Regions from separate parts of the Uliginosibacterium sp. 31-12 genome, predicted to be linked through region 4. Evidence: predicted binding sites of a transcription regulator. Region 4 holds the regulator's gene; each other region holds the start of a gene.
The links. The regulator sigma-54, encoded in region 4, starts transcription at its own class of promoters, with help from an activator protein. The targets are predictions, from matches to a motif close to TGGCACGCTTNCTGCTNA.
Positions count from the first base shown of each region.

Region 1: a site for sigma-54 is predicted at 937-954, ahead of nifV (homocitrate synthase). Genes of this name have one in related genera too.
Region 2: a site for sigma-54 is predicted at 2,838-2,855, ahead of nifB (nitrogenase cofactor biosynthesis protein NifB). Genes of this name have one in related genera too.
Region 3: a site for sigma-54 is predicted at 3,200-3,217, ahead of Q3Y64_RS11745 (polymer-forming cytoskeletal protein). Genes of this name have one in related genera too.

Region 1 covers NZ_JAUOOA010000001.1:570,172-575,884, forward strand. The annotation lists gene nifV (homocitrate synthase) at 1-906, opposite strand, end outside; gene Q3Y64_RS02615 (Rrf2 family transcriptional regulator) at 1,052-1,489, opposite strand; gene Q3Y64_RS02620 (SirB2 family protein) at 1,549-1,932, opposite strand; gene Q3Y64_RS02625 (nitric-oxide reductase large subunit) at 1,988-4,261, opposite strand; gene Q3Y64_RS02630 (class II glutamine amidotransferase) at 4,473-5,240, shown strand; gene Q3Y64_RS02635 (amino acid ABC transporter permease) at 5,285-5,713, opposite strand, start outside.
Region 2 covers NZ_JAUOOA010000001.1:722,923-728,635, forward strand. The annotation lists gene Q3Y64_RS03395 (hypothetical protein) at 1-524, opposite strand, end outside; gene Q3Y64_RS03400 (iron-sulfur cluster assembly accessory protein) at 542-949, opposite strand; gene Q3Y64_RS03405 (4Fe-4S binding protein) at 957-1,160, opposite strand; gene nifB (nitrogenase cofactor biosynthesis protein NifB) at 1,212-2,837, opposite strand; gene Q3Y64_RS03415 (FAD-dependent oxidoreductase) at 3,044-4,627, opposite strand; gene Q3Y64_RS03420 (Ohr family peroxiredoxin) at 4,916-5,350, shown strand; gene Q3Y64_RS03425 (SagB family peptide dehydrogenase) at 5,352-5,713, shown strand, end outside.
Region 3 covers NZ_JAUOOA010000005.1:250,482-256,194, forward strand. The annotation lists gene Q3Y64_RS11730 (ATP-binding protein) at 1-1,139, shown strand, start outside; gene Q3Y64_RS11735 (hypothetical protein) at 1,136-1,654, shown strand; gene Q3Y64_RS11740 (sigma 54-interacting transcriptional regulator) at 1,651-3,042, shown strand; gene Q3Y64_RS11745 (polymer-forming cytoskeletal protein) at 3,276-3,884, shown strand; gene Q3Y64_RS11750 (sigma-70 family RNA polymerase sigma factor) at 4,190-4,723, shown strand; gene Q3Y64_RS11755 (FecR domain-containing protein) at 4,707-5,713, shown strand, end outside.
Region 4 covers NZ_JAUOOA010000006.1:31,691-37,403, forward strand. The annotation lists gene Q3Y64_RS12255 (putative Na+/H+ antiporter) at 1-1,231, shown strand, start outside; gene hprK (HPr(Ser) kinase/phosphatase) at 1,293-2,240, opposite strand; gene Q3Y64_RS12265 (PTS sugar transporter subunit IIA) at 2,209-2,694, opposite strand; gene raiA (ribosome-associated translation inhibitor RaiA) at 2,830-3,159, opposite strand; gene Q3Y64_RS12275 (RNA polymerase factor sigma-54) at 3,178-4,686, opposite strand; gene lptB (LPS export ABC transporter ATP-binding protein) at 4,721-5,443, opposite strand; gene recX (recombination regulator RecX) at 5,424-5,713, opposite strand, start outside.

The DNA.
Region 1 (5,713 bases), on a different contig from region 4:
ACCTTGGTAGTTGTGCGGGTCCTTGAGCAGGCCATCAACATGGATGCCTGCTTCATGCGTGAACACGTTCGACCCGGTCAGGCTTTTCTGTGCCGGAATCGGTCGCCCCGAAGCCTTGGCTACGCACTGGGCGAGTACCGGAAAATTGCACAGTTCAACGCCGGTTTCGAGCTTGTAACACTGACGCAAACCGAGCACGACTTCTTCCAGCGCCGCATTGCCGGCCCGCTCTCCAAGCCCGCCGACCGTGGTGTTCAGATGGCTGGCACCGGCGCGTGCTGCCGCCAGGGTGTTGGCCGTGGCCATGCCCAGATCGTTATGAGCATGCATCTCGATTTCGAGCCGGGTCGTCTTGCGCAAGGCCTTGATGGCGCGCTCCACGCCGAAGGGCTCCATGATGCCCAGGGTGTCGGCAAAGCGCAGGCGACGCGCGCCCGCCCGGGCCGCTACCTCGGCAATCTGGGCGAGAAAGGCGGGGTCGGCCCGTGAAGCGTCCTCCATGCCGATACTCACTTCCAGGCCAAGGTCGCGGGCGAAATGCACCAGGCGATGGATCTCGGAGAGCAACCAGCTGCGCGGGCGCCCCAGCTTGCTGGCCAGGTGCTGGTCGGAAGAGGGTGCCGAGATGTCGATCAGCTGCGCGCCGAGACCGGCGCAGGCGGAGATGTCACGTTCATTCAGGCGGGCCCACACCATCAGCCGGGCTTGCAGACCCAGCTCGGCGATGGCGCGAATGCAGTCACGCTCGGCTTCGCCCATGGCCGGGATGCCAACCTCCATCTCCGGCACGCCCAGCGCGTCGAGCTGGCGGGCGATATCCAGCTTCTCGGCGGCGCTGAAGGCTACGCCGGCGGTTTGCTCACCGTCGCGCAGTGTGGTGTCGTTGATGATGATCCTGCGGCCCATGCCCAGCCCCTTTGGTTGCCTTGACTGTATTCAGCAAGCACGGTGCCAGAACTTATCCGCATGATTTAAAAGGGATAAATTAAGAGGTGGGAGCGTTTGTGTGGGGGCTTGGTGACAAAACCCTGCAGGATTTGCGACAGCAGCGTCAGCTGCGCACGATCTTCAGGATTTGTACCAGCGCGGCTGGCTGCTGGGTGAGATCGGCCAGGGTGTATTCATCCAGCGTGGTGTAGAGCGCGTCAAACGCGCGGCGCAGGGCACCGGCCAGCTTGCAGTTCGGAGTGATCCGACAAGTGTCGTTGGCGCTGAAGCATTCCACGATCGGGCCGTCGCCCTCGGCTTCGCGTACAACCCGGCCGATGCGGATCTCGCTCGCCGGCAAGGCCAGGCGGATGCCGCCGCCCTTGCCACGCAGGGCTTCGATCACGCCGGTCTTGGCTAGATGCTGCACCACTTTCATCAGGTGGCTTTCCGAGATGCCATAGGCTTCGGCGATGCCCTGAATGGTGGCGAGGCGGTCCTGATTCAGCGCGAGGTACATCAGCACGCGCAGGGTGTAATCGGTGAAGGTGGTGAGTTTCATGGCGGGCGACGATCTTTTCCTGCTGCGAACGATACAGGCTTACGCCCTTGGCGGCTGCATCAAAACAGGCCGAGGCTGGCCGAGTGGGTGATGGCCACGGCCACGATGTAGGCCACGCAGAGCAGCGCGCCGCCGAAAGCCAGCGCTGCGCGCCGGGGCGGCTGGCCGGCCTTGAGGGCCAGGCGGCCGAGCAGGATGTAGGCGATGAGCGCCAGCACCTTGGCGGTGATCCAGCCATGCACGAAGGGAATCTGCTGCAGCAGGGTGGCGAGCCAGATCGCCGCACTCAGCAGCACCGTGTCGACCACATGCGGGGCGATGCGCAGCAGGCGCCAGCGCCGCCAGTCGATGCCCGCCAGCTGCAGGCCGCCGCGCAGGCTGAAGAGGCTGATGCTGAGGCCGGCACACCACATGTGCAGGGCCTTGATCGTGAGGTAGTCCATGCCGGGATTGTGCAAGAAAAAGCCCGCGCTGGAGGGCGCGGGCGGGGGCTGAAGCTTAGCGTTCGGCGGTACGGACCTGCCCAACTGCTTCGGGCTGGCGCCGCTTGCCGAGCAGGCGCAAGGCGAACACGCCGAGGCATAGCACGCCGATGGCAAACACGATGTCGCCCGGCACACGCAGCCACACCAGGGTGTGCATCACGGCGGACTGCACGATCTCAGGCGAGCGGGCATACCACAGGCCTTCGCTGACGCTGGCCCAGGCTTGGTAGATGCCGGCCGGTACCAGCGAGATGAAGACCATCATCGCCAGGCCGATATTGAGCATCCAGAACATGCGCTTGAGCCACACATCCTGCCAGTTCTCGCGCGGCATCAGGCCCCGCAGGCAGAACAGCATCAGGCCGATGCCGAGCATGCCGTACACCCCGAACAGCGCGGCATGGCCGTGTGCCGGTGTCATGTTGAGGCCTTGCATGTAGTACAGCGAGATCGGCGGGTTGATCGAGAAGCCCAGCAGGCCCGCGCCCACCGAGTTCCAGAAGCCGACGGCGACGAAGCACAGGATGATCCAGCGGTAGCTCGCCACCCACGGCGCGGCCTGGCTGCGCTGATAGTTGCGATAGCCTTCGAAGCCGATCAGGGCCAGCGGTACCACTTCCAGTGCCGAGAAGATGGCGCCGATGGCGATCACCGAGGTCGGCGTGCCGGTGAAGTAGAGGTGGTGCAGGGTGCCGAGGATGCCGCCGAACAGGAACACGATGGTTTCCATCACGATCGCGGCGTTGGCCGAGGCCGAGCGGATCAGGCCGAGGCGCGTGAAGATCAGGGCGATCACGGCGGTGGCGAACACCTCGAAGAAGCCTTCCACCCACAGGTGCACCAGCCACCAGCGCCAGTACTCGATCATCGAGTAGTGGCTGTGCTGGCCCCACATCAGCGAGCTGGCGTAGAAGCCGCCGATGCAGGTGGCGGACAGGAACACCATGGCGATCAGGCCACGCGATTCGGAGGGCTTCTTGAGGGCCGGCCACAGGCCGCGCGCCATCAGGCCCAGCCAGATCATCAGGCCGGAGAACAGGCCGTACTGCCAGATGCGGCCCATGCTGGTGTATTCCAGCCCCTGGTTACCGAGCCAGAAGCTGAAGTTGGTGCCCAGGCGTTGCAGGGTGCCGATCCAGCCGCAGGCAATCGAGCCGACCACGATCAGCAACAGGGCGTAGAACAGCACGTTCACCCCGAGCGCCTGGAACTTCGGTTCATGGCCGGAGAGCGCCGGCGAGATGTAAAGACCGGTGGCCAGCCAGGCGGTAGCGATCCACAGCACGCCAAGCTGGGTGTGGATGGTGCGGCTCACCGTGAAGGGCAGCACTTCGGCCAGCGGGATGCCGAAGAAACTCTGGCCTTCCACCGCGTAGTGGGCTGAGACCACGCCCATCACCACCTGCAGCAGGATCAAGCCGATCACCACATAGAAGTATTTGGTGGTGGCGCGCATCGAGGCCGTCGGCTTGAGTTCGAACAGCGGGTCATGGGCCGGCGGGGTCGGGTCGTCTTCTTCTTTGGATGCCGAATGCCAGGCAATCATGAAGGCCACGCCGGCGATCAGCAGCACCACGCTAACGATGGACCAGATGCCGTTGCCGGTAGTTGGCACGTTGTCGATCAGCGGTTCGTGCGGCCAGTTGCTGGTGTAGGAGAGGTCCTTCTCGCCCGGGCGGTCGGTGGCCGAAGACCAGGCCGACCAGAAGAAGAAGGCCGGCAGGGCCTTCAGGTCTGCGGGATCCTTGAGGGTGTCCTTGACCATCGCGTACTGCTCACGCAGCACGTCGAGCGACGTGTCACTGCCGAACAGGCCAGTGTAGTGCTGCACCAGTTCGCGCACCACTTTGGCGCGCTCCACGCTCAGGGTGACTGTGCCGCTGGCGGCATCCCAGGTATTGCTGCGCAGCTCGCTCTTCACGCGGGCGCCGATCAGCGCTTGCTGATCGCTCGCCAGCGTCGCGTAGCTTTGCTGGAAGGCTTTCTGTGCGAGCGCTTCACGCAGGCCAATAGCCTCGCGGTGCAGCCAGTCGGCCGACCAGTCCGGCGCCACATAGCTGCCGTGGCCCCAGACCGAGCCGAGTTGCTGGCCGCCGGCCGACAGCCAGGCCTCCTGGCCGTGCATGACTTGGCCCTCCTCGAAGACCACGCTGCCGTCGCTGGCGACGACGCGGGTCGGAATGGGCGGGGCCGAGAGGTAGATCTCATGGCCGATCCAGCCCAGCACGGCAAACGACAGCAAGAAGATTGCTGCCAGCCATTGCCACAGCTTGCGTGACGATTTCATGTCCGGATTCTCCAGAAGGTGAGGACGGGTGTTTATAAGAGGCACTTTATGTGAATCTTTTAAAAGATGCAATAAAAGTGAATCTTATGTGTCCGGATCGATCGTGCTGCCTGCGCACGGCATTTGCTTATGCGGAAGATGTCTGAGCATGCTCAAAAACTGCATGCAGAATCCGGTCAACGCATCAGGCCTTAGTGCCGTTACTCCTCACATGTGCCAGTTACTCGGTATGAATTCGCTGAAGCCTGCCCGCCTGAGTTTTTCGCTCGAGGGCTTCCTGCGTCGTGGGGGCGAAACGGACGAGCACGCAGATGGCTGGGGCATCGCCCTGTATGAGGATCGCCGCTGCCAGTTGCTGATTGATGAACTGCCGTCTGCCCGCTCACCGCTGGCCGAGTGGATCCAGCTCTATTCCGGCCGCTCGCGTAACGTCATCGCGCATATCCGCAAGGCGACTCAGGGCAGCATCAGTGCCACCAACTGCCACCCCTTCCTGCGCCACTTGTGGGGGCAGGAATGGTCCTTCGCCCACAACGGCAATCTGGATGTCAGCAAGCTGCCGGCGCCGGTCTGCTTCACGCCCTGCGGCCAGACCGACAGCGAACACGCCTTCTGCCTGTTGCTGGATGGCCTGTTCAGCCGTTTCGGCCGCCAGGCGCCGGGGCTGGCGCAACTGAGCCAGACCCTGGCCGAACTGGCGCGCCTGATCGCTGCGGCTGGCAGCTTCAATTTCGTGCTGTCCAACGGCGAATGGCTGTTCACCCACCGCAGTACCGAGTTGCACTATCTGCAGCGGGCCTATCCCTTTGGCCGGGCACATCTGCTCGATTGCCCGCTGGGTATCGATTTTTCCCGCCACAACGAGCAGGACGATCGCATGATCATCGTCGCCACCCGACCGCTCACGGACGAGCTCTGGCAGCCCCTGCCGGTGGGTGAACTGGCCGTATTTGCTGAGGGGCGACGCGTGGCGTGCTGAGCTGCGCTCACGCAATTCTGCCGATTTCCGTCTCCTGACTGCCGCTAGCGGGCAGTTTCCAGCCGTTTGCCGACGCGCGACAGCGCAAAGCAGAAGGCCCAGTAGATGAAGGCGATGAAGAGATAGCCTTCGAGATAGAAACTGCGCCAGTCGGCATCACCGCCGAGTGCCAGCGAGAGCGCGCCGGTGAGTTCGTGCAGGCTCACGATGGAGATCAGCGAGCTGTCCTTGAATATTCCCACGAAGCTGTTGATCAGGGCCGGCAGGGCTTTGCGCAGGGCCTGTGGCAGTACGATCCATAACAGGGCCTGCCAGGTGCGCATGCCCAGTGCGCGGGCGGCCAGTAATTGCCCTGCAGGAATGGCCTGCAGGCCACCGCGGATCACCTCGGCCAGATAGGCTGCTGCGAAGGCCGCGATACTCACGATCACCCGCGGCAGGATGTCCAGCCGCCACGCAGCTGGCAGTAACAG
Region 2 (5,713 bases), on a different contig from region 4:
TCACGGCCGATACGGGCGATCACGCCAGCTAGCACTTCGTGCCCCACCTTGTTGCGCGGATCGAGCTCGGCGAGCTTGGCGACCATTGCGCGGCCAGCCTCGATCTCGCCCAGACGCAGGGAGAGATAGGCAAGGCCCTTGAGGCTGAAGAGGTAGAAGCGCGGCAAGGCTTCGAGTGCGGTGAAGCGCGGGTCAGGCTGAACCGCGCTCCATTCGCGTGCGACGCCCAGTGCCGCGCTGGCCATGTCCAGCGCCCGCAGGGCAATTGCGCGCGCCTCGGCGATACGGTTGCCGTAGAAGTGGAAGCGGTACAACGCGATCAGGGTGGCCGGGTGCTGCGGTGCCAGTTGATGGGCGCCTTCGAGTAGAGCCTGGGCTTCCGCCACCTGATGGCGAATCATGCCGGCCTGGGCGATCAGGAACTCAGCTTGCGCCGGCAGCCCGGCGCCCAGTACGGCGGCATCCAGCCCGCCGAAATCCAGGTCGTCGCCAGGCAGTTCGTGATTCACCGGGGTGCCGGACATGGTTTCGTCTCCCTGACTCAGCTGCGCCGGATCGAGGCGATGGACACGGTCGCCACCGCCGGTGCCGAGGCGCCATGGCTGTGGCCATGCGCGTGATCGCTCGGGCCGCTGCTGCTGCAGGCGCAGGGCGCCTGGTTCGGGTTGATGAAGCTCAGCCCGCTTTTAGTCGGCGTATCCGTGAAGTCGATCGTCACCCCTTCCAGCAGGAGGCGCGAGGCCGAGGTGAAGAACATCTTCACGCCAGCGACTTCGACGATCGAGTCGCCCGCCTGCGGTGCGGCTTCGACGCTGAATTCGGCATTGAAGCCGGAGCAGCCGCCTTCCGTGACGTGCAGACGGAAGCCGGCGCCTTCAGGCTGGCCGGAGAAGCGCACCATGCGCGAGATGAACTTGTTTGCTGCAGGGGTGAGCGTGACGTTGGTCATGATTTCCTCAGGCGGTTACCAGTGGCAGGATGCATTCATCGACCGGGCAAACCGCCAGGCACTGCGGGGTGTCGTAATCCCCTTCGCACTCGGTGCATTTATCCGGATCGATGATGAAATAGTTTTTCAGCTCGCTGATGGCTTCGTTGGGGCATTCCGGCTCGCAAGCCGAACAACCGGTACACAACTCGGCGATGATCTTGAGTGACATGGCGATCTCTCCTTTTCGGGGGGCGACGAGGGGGAGGGAGGGTGTGCTGGCTCAGGCTGCGGCGGTATAAGCGCCCTGGCGGATCGAGGCATCGCCTCGCGCCTGGTGCTCGATCTCGCCGCTGGCGATGCGCTTCCTGTAATCGGCGAACCAGGACAAAGCGGCCTTCTCGATGAACTCATCGACGTAGGCATCCACCGGTTCGATACCGGCGCCCTTGAGTTCGTCACGCGGGCAGGCGCCGATCTTGGCCACCAGCACGGCGTGGCAATCGTTGATTGCGCGCACCACCGAGGGCAGTTGCTCGTCCTCACCAAAGCCGCCCTGGCAGTACTGATCGACCCGGCGATGGCCCACGAACAGCGCTTCCGCTGCGGAAACTTCGAAGACCTGGAATTCGGTGACGTGACCGAAGTGCTCATTCACGCGGCCGCCGCCCTTGGTAGCCACCGCCACCAGCACCTTGATGCTGTCATCAACTTCCAGCTCGCCTTGCGAAGCCAGTGCTTCGACCTTGGCGGCGTGCTGGGCCTGGCGTTCGGTTTCGACCTTGTCCTGATAGCTGCGGCGACGATCAAGGTCATACACCACTTCCATCTCCTCGATCTTGTCGAGGGTGAATTCTTCGCTGCGGTCCTCGCCCAGCAGGCCAACGGCATCCGCGCGGCACTGACGGCAGTGACGCATCAGGTTGGCGCCGCCCATGCAGGCGTCCTGCACGGCCTTGAGCTCTTGTGCGCTCGGGCCACGCTGGCCGTTGAGACCGAAGTAGGTGCCGTGTTCCGGCTCGGAGATCAGCGGCATGATGTTGTGCAGGAAGGCGCCACGGGCCTTCACTGCCTTGTTCACCTCGATCATGTGCTCGTCATTCACGCCAGGGATCAGCACCGAGTTGATCTTGGTGAGCACGCCGCGTGCGGTGAGCATTTCGAGGCCTTTCATCTGCTGCTCGTGCAGGATGCGGGCGGCCTCGACGCCGGTGACGCGCTTGTGGTCCCAGAAAATCCACGGATAGATCTTGGCGCCGATCTCGGGGTCGACCATGTTGATGGTGATGGTCACGTGATCGATGTTGTATTTGCAGATCTCGTCGACCAGATCAGGCAGGGCCAGGCCGTTGGTGGAGAGGCACAGCTTGATGTCCGGCGCCTGCTCCTGAAGCATGCGGAAGGTTTCAAAGGTTTTCTTCGGGCTGGCCAGCGAATCACCCGGGCCGGCGATGCCGAGCACCGTCATCTGCGGGATCTCGCTGGCGACGGCCAGCACCTTCTTCACCGCCTGCTCGGGGGTGAGCTTCTGGCTCACCACGCCCGGACGCGACTCGTTGGAACAGTCGTACTTGCGGTTGCAGTAGTTGCACTGGATGTTGCAGGCCGGTGCCACCGCCACATGCATGCGGGCGTAATGGTGGTGAGCTTCTTCGGAGTAGCAGGGATGGTTCTTGACCTTGTCCCAGATCTCCTGCGGCATGTCATCCGGGCCGCCGGAGGTGCCGCAGCTGGCTTTGCCTTCACCGCCATGGGTGCCACAACCACCGCCGGTGGCGGGCAGATCTGCGGGAGCTGCCAGGGCATTGCCACTGGACTTCAGGTCGGCGATGTTGATGTAACTGGCGGCAGCTTGCATGGCGGACTCCTTGATCTTCTTGACGCGGGCATTGGGGCGGGTGATTCCCACATAGCCAGTTCCGTGCCACGCCGTTTATTTGCTTTAAATCAAACACTTGAGAGGTTTTGTCGGAATTGCGCAGGCGCGACAAAACAGGCAATCGCGACGACAAAGCGAACAGGGCTGACAGGCATGCGTCAGCTTTGGCCGATCTGCGCCGCAGCAGAAATGAGAAGGCCGCCCGAAGGCGGCCTCGCGTATTGCGGCATCTGATTTCAGATCGGCTGGCTGGCAGCTTCCATGCGTTGCAACAAGTCCTCGTTCAGCGCCAGCGCGAATTCGCGCCACAGCGCTGCCAGATCTCGGCGAATCGCTTGTACATAAGCGTGGTTCAGCGTCTGTTCCAGGGGAAAACCGGAGATGGCGCAGGAGCTGGCGTTATGCGTCTGGGCCTGGCTCAGCAGATCGGTCGAAAAGCCCATGAATGGCGCCAACAAGGCGGGCGTGAGACTTGCACGGCCATTTTCAACAACGGCTTCGGCGAGTTCCAGCGGCAGCGTGTGCAGGTATTCCAGGGCCTGTTTGTAGGTGCCCGCAACCACCTCGGTCAGCACCAGTTGCGTGATGTCTTCACGCTGCTGCCGGATCAATGCCTGCTTGAAACCGAAGACATATTTGTCGATCGACTCCTCGCGCAACAAGGCCACCATACGCGCAAATTTTTCAAGCCCGAGATGGTTGTCCCGCAGGTCGGCGCGCGAGGAGTGGCGCAGGGCGGTGGGCGCCGAGAGTTGCTGCCAGATGCGTGCGGCGGCATCCAGCGCACCTTCGAGATAGCCGGCCGATTGCCCGGCGGTTTCGCTGCCCCCAAAGATCAGTTTGTCGCCCCACTGGGGCGCGGCCAATTCGGCCACGCCATCCTGGGGATGGGCGGCAGGCTCGGCGATATCCAGCGCCGAGCAGGTAAAAGGCTCCTGAGCCCAGTCGCGCATGAACAACTCGCCCTCGGCGGCGGCCGGGCCGAAGAGCTGGGCGAACTGGCTGAAGACCATCAGCTCATGTACCCGGCTGACGGCGATGCGTACCGCTGGGGGCAGGGCCGAGATGCCGCCCAGCGCGGCCGGGCTGCCGTTCTCGCCGCAGGCATCGAAGACTTCGCCCAGCACGGCCTGGGCGTGGGTCACGAAGGCGTTGCCGGCTAGCCCGCTGCTGCGCCAGAACGGCAGCGGATAACGGGCCACGGCCTTGCACTGCGCGGCCATCCAGGTGGGTGTGGCGTGCAGTGTGGTGTGCAGGGTCGAGGCCAACTCAGGTGCGAAAGCGATGCGGGTGCTTGCAAGGCGTGGCGGCAGGGCCAGCACCACATGGCGCGCGGTGATGCGCAGCGCTTCAGTGCCGTTCCAGCACTCCGCCTCGATGTGATCCGGGTACGCCTGCAGCTTCTTCACTTCCAGCCCAAGGCGCACACGCTCGGGTGCCAGGCGCTGGGCCAGGGCCTGAACCAGCGTGCCCATACCGCCGCCAAGGCGCCGTGCCTGGATGTGCACACTGCTCTGTGGCAGCGGCTCGGGGCTGCCGTCCCCCTTGGAGAGATGCAGGATGGTGCCGCTGTCATGCTGTGGGAAGCTGGAGAGCCCCAGCTCGGCGACCAGGCGCGTGATGCGCGGCTGGGTGGCGGGCCAGAACCAGGTCGGGCCGAGATCGGCCGCTGCCGCCGTGGCGGTTTCAGGCACGCTCTCGATACGCCCGCCAAGGCGCTGGCGCGCATCGATCAGCAGATAGTCATGCCCGGCAGACTGCAGTTTTCCGGCCAGGCTCAGCCCACAGAGCCCGGCACCAACGACAAGCGTATCCAGCATGATTCTGCTCCCCGTGTGAAGTTCATCAGGCGGTTACTTGCAAGCTTGATGCCATGCCGGTGATTCCGGTTTGGCGTGTCGCGGTGGCGTGCACAGGGTGTTGCCGCGTCACTTTTGTCACTTTCGGCTGAGCGCCCTGGAACATATCTTTCAGACAAGCTGGGCGCGCCTGAACGAAACCCCAGGCCCAGCCTGTTTTACTGCAAGGAGGGGCCTTGCGTACGAGTCTTGCTAGGAGAGCTGCGAGCCGCGTTTATCCAACCCCCTGTTTGCCTCCAAGGAGCTGTCATGGATCTCGTCTACAAAACCCGTGTATTCAGCCAGGGTGGCCGCAATGGCCGCGTGCAGAGTGAAGACGGCCTGCTCAAGGTGGATCTGGCCCAACCCGCCGAAATGGGTGGCAAGAAGCCGGGGGCCAACCCCGAGCAGCTGTTTGCTGCGGCCTATGCCGCCTGCTTCGAGAATTCGGTGCGCCACATCATCCGTGCCGACCGCCTGCCGGTGAAGGGCTGCATGGTCGAAGCAGAAGTGTCGCTGTACAAGAATTTCGAGGATGCCTACCGCTTCTCGCTGTCCTTCGCCACCATCCTGCACGGCATTGATCAGGTGACGGCCGATTCGCTGGTCGAGCGGGCGTTGAAGGTCTGCCCCTACACCGATGCCACCAAGAACAACATCACCGTGAAGGCGGTGGCTGTACTTGAAGCCCCCGCAACCGCCTGAGATGCAGGACACACCGCCCGCCGAACTCCCGCCCGACCTGCCGCCACCCAGCGTGGCGGATCTCGTGCGAGCCTATCATCGCCGCACCAAGCATCGCTTCGAGCGTTATGCCGCCGGCCCGGAAACGCTGGATTGGGACGATCAGCCGGCTGCTTTCCGCCATTTCGAGGGCGTCCGGAGCATTCCCTTGCCGCTCGCTGAGCCGACGCAGCAGGGCGCGCTTGGCGAAGCCTTGCGGCGGCCTTTTGCAGCGCCCGTGACGCAGCATGTTCCGTTTGATCTGGCCAGCCTGGGGGCTTGCCTGCATCTGGCGCTGGGCATCACGGCCTGGAAGCGCTATGGCCCGGATCGCTGGGCGGTGCG
Region 3 (5,713 bases), on a different contig from region 4:
GGCACGCTGACACGCTTGATCTCGGCAGCAACCTGGATACCCTGCGCTTGGCAGAAAAGAGCATCTGGCAAAGCCTGCAGCCAGCGGAACTGAGCCAGAGCCGCGGCCCGGCTTTGCTCAAAGCCTTCGCCGCCATGAACGACAGCGCCAGCCTCATCATCAGCCAGGCCGACGCCCGCATCGAGGCTGACATCCAGTCACTGCGGATCGAAGCGGCAGCAGCCCGCCGCCAGTTGCTGCAGCGCTTGTGGATCCTGATCCCGATCAGCCTGCTCCTGGCGCTGGGCATCACCGCCCTGATCCGGCGCCCCTTCCGCCAGATCGAGGAAGCCATGCGCGGGCTCGGCGAAGGGCGTTTCGACACCCCGATCCGTGTCACCGGCCCGCGCGACATGGCCCTCCTCGGCCAGCGTCTGGACTGGTTGCGCACGCGCCTGCAGGCACTCGACGCGCAGAAGACCCGCCTGCTCCACCACGTCTCGCACGAACTCAAGACGCCGCTCACCGCCCTGCATGAAGGCACCGCACTGCTGCTCGACAAGGTGACCGGCCCGCTCAACACCGAGCAGCTCGAAGTCGTGCAGATCCTCGCCAGCAACTGCCAGCGCCTGCGCAAACTGATCGAAAACCTGCTCGATTACAGCGGCCTGCGCTTTGCGCCGGGCGATCTGCGCCGCGAGCAGATCGCGCTGACGGAGCTCATTGCCCTGCTCATTGCCGACCACAAACTCGCCGCCGCGGCGCGCAACATCCGCATCGCCTGTGAAGGCGATGCGCTGAACTTACAGGCGGACCGCGAGAAGCTCCGCGTGATCCTCGACAACCTGCTCTCCAACGCCCTCAAATACGCCCCGCCAGGCAGCAGCGTACTCATCCGCAGCAGCGCTGGGGCCGGCCAGATCTGCATAGAAGTCTGCGACGAAGGCCCCGGCATTCCGCTCGAGCTGGCACCTGGCATGTTCGAAGCCTTCGTTCAGGGGCCGGCGCCGCAGGGCAGCCCGGTCAAGGGCAGCGGGCTGGGCCTGTCCATCGTGCATGAACTCGTCGCCCTGCATGGCGGCGAAGTTTCGCTACACCCCAATTCCCCCCAGGGCACGCGCGCCTGCGTCCGCCTGCCGCTCACCGGGTCTCCAGCATGAAAGCCCTCTCCAGCCTGCTGCTCGCCAGCGCGCTCGTCTTGCTCGCTAGCGCCTGCAGCACTACCGAACTCAGGCATGTTGGCCTGCTTCAGGCAAGCAGCGAAGCGGATCTCGACATCCTCCAGCAGAGCAGCCGGATCCGCGCCATGAACCCGGCCGAGCTCGCGGCCGAAGCCGACAGCCTGCAAAAACACTACGCCAGCAAGCGCAGCGAAGAACGGCGCCTGCAGCTCGCTCTGTTTCACGCCATTGCCCCCAGCCCGCCGGCCGACCGTGCGCGTGCCCTGAGCCTGCTGGATCTTCCCCCCTCGGACGCCAACGGCCGCGGCCGCAATCACCCGCTGGCGCAACTCTTGCTGCCCATGCTGCAGGACATCCGCCGCCTCGACGACGCCCAGGCCAGCAGCCAGCAGAAACTGCGCGAGGCGCAGGCAGGCAATGAACAGATGCGCCAGAAGCTCGACGCCTTGCGCGAGATCGAGTTGAAAATGCAGGAACGCCCGAAAGCCAAATGACTCAGACCCCCACCGCCCCCGAAGCTGCCAACGCCCGCGTGTTGCTGGTTGACGACGACCCCGACCTGCTGCGCCTGCTCTCGATCCGCCTCAAGGCCAGTGGCTTTGCCATCCGCTGTGCCGACAGTGGCCCTGCGGCCCTGGCGGCAATCGCCGCGCAGCGGCCGGACATCATCGTCACCGATCTGCGCATGGCCGGCATGGACGGACTGGCTCTCTTCGACGCGGTGCGCCAGCAGCATCTCTCGCTACCGGTGATCGTGCTGACCGCCCACGGCAATATCCCGGAGGCCATCGAAGCCACCCAGCGCGGCGTGGCCGGTTATCTCACCAAGCCTTACGACGCGGGCGAGTTAATCGCGCAGATCCGCCGCGCCATCGGCAGCTCGGGCGATGCGGGTGAATCGCGCAAACCGGCGGCCTGGCGCAGCGAGATCCTCACCCGCAGCGTGCTGATGGAAGACTTTCTGCGCCAGGCCGAGTTGGTCGCCGCCAGCGAAGTCAGCATCTTCATCAGCGGCCCCAGCGGTGCCGGCAAGGAGCTGCTCGCGCGCGCCATCCACCAGGCCAGTCCGCGCGCCGGCAAGCCCTTCGTGGCCATCAACTGCGGGGCGATCCCCGAGCAGCTGCTCGAATCCGAGCTCTTCGGCCATGTCAAAGGCGCCTTCACCGGCGCCCATCGCGACCACGACGGGCTGTTCCAGTCCGCGCGCGGCGGCACGCTCTTCCTCGACGAGATCGGCGACATGCCCACGCCCCTCCAAGTCAAACTGCTGCGTGTGCTGGAGGAGCGCGAAGTACGCCCGGTTGGTGCCACGCGCAGCCTGCCGATCGATGTACGCATCCTCTCCGCCACCCATCGCGATCTGCATGTTGCACGTAGCGAAGGGCGTTTCCGCGACGATCTGTACTACCGCCTGAATGTCGTCAGCCTTGCCCTCCCCTCGCTGGCCGAGCGCCGTGAAGACATTCCGCTGCTCGCCCAGCACTTCCTGTTGCGCCTCGCCGCGCGCTACAAACGTGCCGTCACCACCTATTCGCCGGAAGCCATGGCGCTGCTGCTGGCGGCGCCCTGGCCCGGCAACGTGCGCCAGTTGCTGAACGTCGTCGAGCAGACCGTCGCCCTCTCCACCACCCCGGTAATCCCCGCCGCGCTGGTCCAGCGTGCGCTGCAGGATGAGGGCGGCGCCATCGAATCCTTCGAGGAAGCCCGCCAGCGCTTCGAGCGTGACTACCTCGTGCGCCTGCTGCGCCTCACCGACGGCAAGGTTGCCCAGGCTGCCCGGCTCGCCCGGCGTAACCGCACCGAGTTCTACCGCCTGCTCGCCCGCCACCACCTCGAAGCAAGCGCCTTCAAGGACGCCACAGATCCGGCCGGGCAGGCCTGATCCGGGCTGTCGCCGATTCGCGACAGCGCCTCGCCCGGCGGCAAGGGGCTTTGCCTGCAGCGGCCCGAAAAGCTGTCGCCGCAAGGCGACACCCGAGGCCCGAACGAGATCTCACAAATAACAATCAACCCTTTGATTAATAATGACTAGTTGAATCTGGCACGGCCTCTGCACTGTATCTCCTTGTCGGCGCTTCGCTCCTTGAAGGCCGCCCCGCTCACGAAGGAGACCAGATGTTCCATAAAGCCCTGCCCCGCAGTTCCGAAGCCGCAGCGGAGCGCCAGCCCCGCGTCACCCACACGCCCGGGGCCTATCCGGCGCTCCAGCCGCAGAACCGCCTGCGCGACGCGGCCGAACTGAACGCCGCCCAGGCCGCTCAGCTCGCCGCACAGACCAGCAGCCCGGACACCCGCCATACACCCGCCCCGGCGGCAGACACCGAATCGCCCAGCCGCCTGGTCGTCGGTCCCGAGGTCAAGCTCAAGGGCGCCGAAATTCTGGATTGCGACACCCTCATCGTCGAGGGCCGCGTCGAAGCCACCATGGATAGCCGCGTGCTGCGCATTGCCGAGAAAGGCGCCTTCTCCGGCAAGGTCGGCATCGATGTCGCCGAAATCCACGGCCACTTCGAGGGCGACCTGACTGCCCGCGACAAGCTCGTCATCCACGCCACCGGCCGCGTACGCGGCACGATCCGCTACGGCAGCCTGCTGATCGAAGCCGGCGGCCAGATCAGCGGTGACGTGCAGGCACTGGAACACGCCCGCTCAACCGAAACCCGCAACTCAGGAAAGGAGGCCGATCGCCCGAAAATCAGCGCATTGATCACTTCGGCGGCCTGATGCCGCCGGATGTTCGACAAACGGGTGGGCGACGTCCGCCGCAGCGTTCGCTGCAAGGCGCTGCGGTGCGCCCGCCAGTTTGTTGAACCGCGCTTGAAGCCGTCCGGTGACCTATCCTTCCTCCTCAGGTCAGCTGGCTGCCTCAAGCCACCACACTGCTCACTACTTCAGGCCCGGCTCAGACCGGGCCTTTTTTTGTGCCGGGCAAAACGCTTTACCACCCTCGCCGGATATGTATAAAATGATAATCATTCTCATTTAGTTCATCATGCCCGATACACATCCTCGGGCACAGGGAGTCCGCCGTGTCCGCCACCGCTGCATCCATCGCTGATTTTGCATTCCACCGGCAAATCGAGGCGCTCTATACCGAGCACCATGGCTGGCTGCGAGGCTGGCTGCGCAAGAAACTCGGCAATGCTTTCGATGCCGCCGATCTGGCCCACGACACCTATCTGCGCCTCCTCAGCAGCGGGCACATGCCGCAGCAGGATGAATCCCGTCGCCACTTGAGCCAGATTGCCAACGGTCTGGTCATCGATCTGTATCGCCGCCGCCAGATTGAAGCGGCCTATCTGGAGGCTCTCGCCCTCCTGCCGGAACAGCAGGCGCCTTCCGAAGAAGCCCGCGCGCTGGTCATTGAAGCCCTGGTCGAGATCGATGCGATCCTGCATGGCCTCGCTCCCAAGGCGCGCATGGCGCTCCTCATGTGCCGGCTAGATGGCCTGAGCTATCGCGAGATTGCCGAGCGCCTGGAGGTTTCAGTCTCTTCAGTCGAGAAATACATCGCCACCGGGCTGATCGCCTGCCACCGCGCGCTGCATGCCCAAAACGCCTGAGCCGCGCACACCGATGAACGCCCCGGCAGCCCCCGACGCCACTGCCCTGAGCCCGGCCATCATCGCCAAAGCGGCCGAATGGATGGCCCGTTTGTGGTCGGAAGACGCCCGTGCGGAAGATAAGGCTGCCTGCGGGCAATGGCGGGCCGCCCACCCCGATCATGAACGTGCCTGGCAAGAACTGCAGATCTTTGAGGACAAGCTCGACGGCCTGCCGCCCGAGCTCGCCCATCATGTGCTGCGCGAGCCCGCAGATCAGGCCTGGCAGAAGCGCACGACCTTGCGCCGACTGTTCGGCCTGGCCATCGTAGCGGGCGGCGCTGCCAGCCTGCTGCGCAGCACCGACACCTGGCAACGCGGCACGGCGGACTATGCCACTGCCACGGGCGAGATCCGCGAGATTCAGCTGGCGGATGGCACATCGATCGTGCTGGCCACCGCCACCCGGATCGATGTGCGCTTCGATGCGCAGGAGCGGCGCATCGTGCTACACGCGGGCGAAATCCTGATCACCACCGCACCGGACCCGGCCAGCGTGCACCGCCCTTTCCGGGTGCACGGCCGGCATGGTCGCGTCGAAGCGCTGGGCACCCGTTTCAGCGTGCGACAGGACGAAAACGCCTCGCAGGTCGCCGTATTCGAAGGCGCGGTGGAGCTGCGCAGCCGCCGCAGACCGGACCTGGCCATCCGTATCAGCGCCGGCGAAGGCAGCCACTATTCCGCCACCCGGATCGCGCCCCTCACACCGGTACAGGAAAGCGCAGCGGCCTGGCGCAATGGCGTGCTGCTGGCCGAGAACATGCGTGTGGCGGACTTCGTCGCCGAACTCGCCCGCTACCGGCCGGGCCTGCTGCGCTGCGATCCGGCCGTAGCAGAACTGCGCGTGAGCGGCGTGTTCTCCCTGCGCGACACCGATCGCGCCCTGCAGAACCTTGCGCTGGCCCTGCCCCTGGTGCCGGTCTATCGCACCCGCTACTGGGTCACCCTGCA
Region 4 (5,713 bases):
CGCCGCGATCCTTTTTGCGCTGGCCCTGATTCACACATTCTCCACCCGCCTGTTTGAACGCTTGGCTCACCAGCACCCCAAACACGGAGGACTGTTTCACCTGCTGGGCGAAGTCGAGGTCGTCTTCGGCTTCTGGGCGATGGTGCTGTTCGTACTGATGCTCTTCCTCGATGGCAAGACTGCTGCTACCACTTACGTTTCTTCACGCAGCTTCATCGAGCCCCTGTTCGTGTTCGTCATCATGGTCATCGCAGCCAGCCGACCGATCATGGAGATGGCAGCACATCTAGTCAGAAGTCTGGCCAGACGCTTGCCACTTCCCCGCGACACGGCCCTCTACATTCTCTGCCTGGGGCTGCTGCCGCTGGCAGGCTCTTTCATCACCGAGCCCGCCGCAATGACCGTCGCCGCCTTGATGCTACGCGACAACTTCTATGCGCGCGAAATGAGCGAGCGCTTCAAGTACGCCACCATCGGTGTGCTCTTTGTGAATATTTCTGTCGGTGGCCTGCTCACCTCCTACGCGGCCCCCCCTGTGCTGATGGTGGCGGGCGCTTGGGGCTGGGACACCGGCTTCATGCTTAGCATGTTCGGCTGGAAGGCCGCCGTTGCGGTGCTGATCAATACCGCTACAGTCTGCTGGCTGTTCCGTAAGGAGCTGATGAACCTGCCTGAACGCGAAATGGCCGGCGGAGCGACGACCCCGTTAGCGGTCAATCTTATTCATATAACATTCTTGGCCGCCACGGTTTTCTTTGCCCACTACCCTATCGTTTGCATCGGCCTGTTAATGGCGTTCATCGGCTTCACGCATGCCTACAAGCGCTACCAGAGCCCATTGATGGTGACCGAAGCCTTGCTGGTGGCTTTTTTCCTCGGTGGTCTGGTGGTGCTCGGAGGCTTGCAGGAATGGTGGCTGAGCCCACTCCTGATGAGCATGAGCGAACAGGCGGTATTTTTCGGCGCCACCGCGCTGACAGCGATTACCGACAACGCAGCACTGACCTATCTGGGCTCACTCGTTGAAGGCCTCAGCGATGGCTTCAAATACGCCCTGGTTGCCGGGGCGGTCGCTGGAGGCGGCTTGACCGTGATTGCCAATGCACCGAACCCGGCCGGCGTTTCGTTGCTGCGCGGCCACTTTGCCGACGAATCGATCGGCACGCTGCCACTTCTACTGGCCGCATTGCCTCCCACGCTGGTCGCCATGGCGGCGCTATTCCTGCTTTGAGCGCAGCACACGTAAAAAAGCCTGCTGATGTGCGGGCTTTTTTACATGTGCCAACGCGGAATCAACGATCGTAAGGATCATCCTGATCCAGCACATCCCGCTGCCGCTGCACGAACTCCTGAGTGGAATCGATCCCACGCAACTGTAGGATGGTGTTGCGCACGGCCGCTTCCAGCAGCACAGAAAGGTTGCGGCCCGCAGCCACTGGCAGCACAACCCGGCGCACCGGCACCCCCAGAACATCCTGCGTGTCTTCATCATCCAGCGCCAGGCGCAGGGGCTCGTTCTGGGCCCCGGTACGGCGCTGCAAGTGGGCGATGAGCTTGAGCTTCATCTTGCGTCGGCAGGCCGTTTCGCCAAAGATGGTGCGGATATTGAGAATGCCCAGGCCACGTACTTCGAGGAAGTCCTTGAGCATGTCCGGACAACGGCCTTCCAGCACTCCGGCGGCTACGCGCGAGATTTCGACTACATCATCAGCCACCAGACCGTGGCCACGCGAAATCAGTTCCAGCGCCAGTTCAGACTTGCCGGCCCCCGAGTCGCCGGTGATCAGCACCCCGACCCCCAGCACATCCATGAACACCCCATGCAGTGAAACCCGCTCGGCCAGCTTGCGCGAGAGATAGGCGCGCAGTACATCGATTATCCGGGCGGACTCCAGCGGCGAAGCCATTACTGGCACCCCAGCCTCATCACAGGCGCGGCGGAAGAGCTCGGGCACTTCACAGTCATCTGCCACGATCATGCCGGGCGGGGTGGCGGCAAAAAGATCCATCATGTGCAGATCGAGCTTATCCCGGCTCTGCCGGCGCGCCCAGGCGAACTCAGCCTCACCGAGGATCTGCAAACGATTCGGGTGAATCATGTTGAGGTGGCCAACCAGATCAGCGGGCCACACCCGATTGTCAGACACCGACAGGAAGGAATCCAAACGCCCGGCCACATGGCGCAGCTGCAAGGCTGCGCGATTGACTTCAAACAGCTGAGCTACGCTCGCTCGCCGCATGGAGGCTCCAGTTCTGGAAGGCTGCCGCAATGGCGGCGGAATCTGGTGCGCTCAGCAGGGTGTCACGAAACCCCTTGTCACTGAACATCTGGGCGAGTTCGGCGAGCAGACGCAGGTGGGTCTCATTGGCCTGCTCCGGCGCCAGCATCACGAAGAACAGACTGACCGGCAACCCATCCGGCGCATCAAAAGGGATCGGGCTAGCTGTGCGCAGGAAAGCGCCCAGCGGCTCTTTGAGACCTTTGATGCGCTGATGCGGAATCGCAATTCCCATCCCAAGCCCTGTCGAACCAAGCTTTTCGCGCTGGTTCAGTGCATCCACCAGCTTGCGGGCCGCGAGGCCACTGTCGCGCTCGCACAGCTCGCCAATGGCGGCGAACAGGCCGTCACGCGCGGAGGCCGCTACATCGACACGGATGCGCACGGGGTCAAGGATCTGCGAAATCAGGTTCATGAGTCTTTACAGCACAGCGGCGAGTCTCCGGACCGGAGCTCGCCGCTTTCTGGGTTTCAGAGCGGTTGAGGCAGAAAGCCTCAACCATCGCCGGCCGGACAATTCTGCCTGTCCAGACCGGCTGCGTCCAGCGCTTCAGCTGGCGCTCTCAGCGCCTTGCCGTTTCATCGATTCACGGTTGTGATCGCTGATCTTTTCCTTGTGCTTGAGAACCTGACGATCCAGCTTGTCTGCCAGCGCATCAATGGCGGCATACAGGTCGTCGTCTTCACTTTCCACGTGGATATCCTTGCCGCGCACGTGAACAGTCACCTCTGCTTTCTGCTTAAGTTTCTGTACCGAGAGGGTCACATGGGTCGCCGTAACATGATCGAAATGGCGAATCACCCGATCGAGCTTGGAAACCACATATTCGCGCAAAGCGGGAGTGACTTCCAGATGATGGCCGGTGATGTTGAGATTCATAAAACTACTCCTCTCCTGTTAGATCGACTTGCGCTGACTGACCGGCGGAATATTCAGCGACTCCCGGTATTTCGCAATCGTCCGGCGTGCCACCACGATACCCTGCTGGCCCAACAATTCGGCAATCCTGGCATCCGACAGGGGTTTTTTCCCGTCTTCGGCCGCGACCAGCTGGCGAATCAGCGCGCGTATCGCCGTTGCTGAACATGCACCACCGGTATCGGTGGAAACATGACTGCCAAAAAAGTATTTCAGTTCGAACACACCGCGGGGACTGGCCATGTACTTCTGGGTGGTCACCCGCGACACCGTTGACTCATGCAGCTCCAGCTCTTCGGCGATTTCCCTCAGGGTCAGCGGACGCATGGCCACTTCACCATGATCAAAGAACTGGCGCTGACGTTCGACGATGGCCTGCGAAACACGCAGGATGGTGTCAAATCGCTGCTGCACATTCTTGATCAGCCACTTGGCTTCCTGCAGCTGTCCCGATAAGGAACTACTTACGCCCCTGTTCTGTTGAAGTATATCGGCGTAGACCCGATGGATCCTGAGTCTCGGCATGGCCTCTGGATTGAGGCTCACCGTCCAGCCGCTACGTTGCTTGCGCACCACCACGTCCGGAATCACGTAGCGCGTTTCCATCGGTGCAAATTGAGCCCCCGGACGCGGATTCAAATGACAAATGAGTTCCTGAGCTGCGCGCAAGGCATCATCATTGCAGCCCAGGCGCCGCTTGAGGCGCGCGAAATCGCGCGCAGCCAGCAATTCCAGATTGCCGTCCGCGATCAGCATGGCGTGATCGCGCGTGGCACTTTCCGGCAAAGCGCGAATCTGCAGGAGCAAGCACTCCTGCAAGTTGCGAGCGCCGATGCCGGCGGGGTCAAGGTTCTGGACCTGATGCAAGGCAATGTTCAACTCATCGAGTTCTACTTCCCATTCGGCCGGAATCAGCGGCAGAAGTTCCTCGAGGTCCTGCAGCAACAAACCGTCGTCGTCCAGCGCTTCGATGATCAGCTGCACCAGCGCACGATCACGATCAACCAGCGGCATCAGGGCGACCTGCCCCAGCAGGTGATCCCGCAAGGAAGTAGCGGCGGCCTGGAATTCCTGAAAGTCGGAATCATCGTCGTCCCCACCGCCATTCCGCGAGGCGCCTTCCGTGCGCCATTCGGCAGCTTCGCCGATATCATCATCCGAAACGCTGTCGTAAGCCTCTCCGATGTTGTCCGGCATGTCCGTCACGCTCGGCGACTCGAAATCCTCATCGCCGGAGGATGAAGCAGAGGATTCGATGCGGTATTCCTCACCCGCCGTCGCCACACTGGCTTCGCCCGCCTCGACAGGGACGGGTCCATCACTTTCTTCGTCACCGCCTTCACGCTCCAGCATCGGGTTTTCGAGCAGGATGCGTTCGATCTCCTGATTGAGTTCGAGCGTGGACAGCTGAAGCAGCTTGATGGATTGCTGCAACTGCGGGGTGAGCGCAAGTTGCTGGGAAAGGCGGAGCTGAAGCGAGGGTTTCATTCTTTACAGACGGGGAGGTGCGGAGCGGCCAAGCCTAGAGGCGGAAGTGTTCGCCAAGGTAAATCTGCCGTACCTGTTCATTCTGCACGATTTCTGCCGGTTTGCCGCCAGCCAGCACCTCACCCGCATTGATGATGTAGGCGTGATCGCAAATACCGAGGGTTTCGCGCACATTATGGTCGGTAATCAGCACGCCAATACCGCGCGCCTTGAGGTAACTGATGATTTTCTGGATATCAATCACTGCAATCGGATCAACGCCGGCAAAAGGCTCATCCAGCAGGATCAGACGCGGACGGGTGGCCAGCGCACGCGCGATTTCGACGCGGCGGCGCTCACCGCCGGACAAGGACATAGCGGTCGCTTCGCGCAAATGGCCGATGTTGAGTTCATCCAGCAGCTCATCCAGACGTTTTGCCATGTCTGCGCTGGAGAGCTTTTGCAACTCCAGCACCGCCATGATGTTCTCGGAGACCGTAAGTTTGCGGAACACCGAGTTTTCCTGCGGCAGATAGGAGAGCCCTTGGTGCGCCCGTTTGTGGATCGGCCAATGGGTGAGCTCGGTTCCATCGAGATGGATCTTGCCGCCATCGGCACGTACGAGGCCGACGATCATGTAGAAACAGGTGGTCTTGCCTGCGCCGTTCGGCCCCAGCAAGCCCACCACTTCGCCACTGCCAACCTCGAAGGACACGTCGTGCACCACGGTGCGTGCCTTGTAGCGTTTCTGCAGATTGCTAACCCTGAGCAGACTCATCCAGTGTTTCTTTCAAGAGTTTCCTGATGATGTCGACCGCAAACCCTCTGGTCTGCAGGAAGCGCGCCTGACGCGCCCACTCCCTGTGATCCTGCGGCAACACCCCGAATTTTTTCTGCCACACGCTGCGCGCGCGCATCAGTTCATCTTCCTGCAAAGCCTCGCCCATGGCGCCAGCTGCCGTCTCGCGATCCACTCCCCGGTCATCCAGCTCACGACGGATGCGCGCGGCACCAAAGCGGCTGGCGCGCGATCTCACGAAACTCTCGG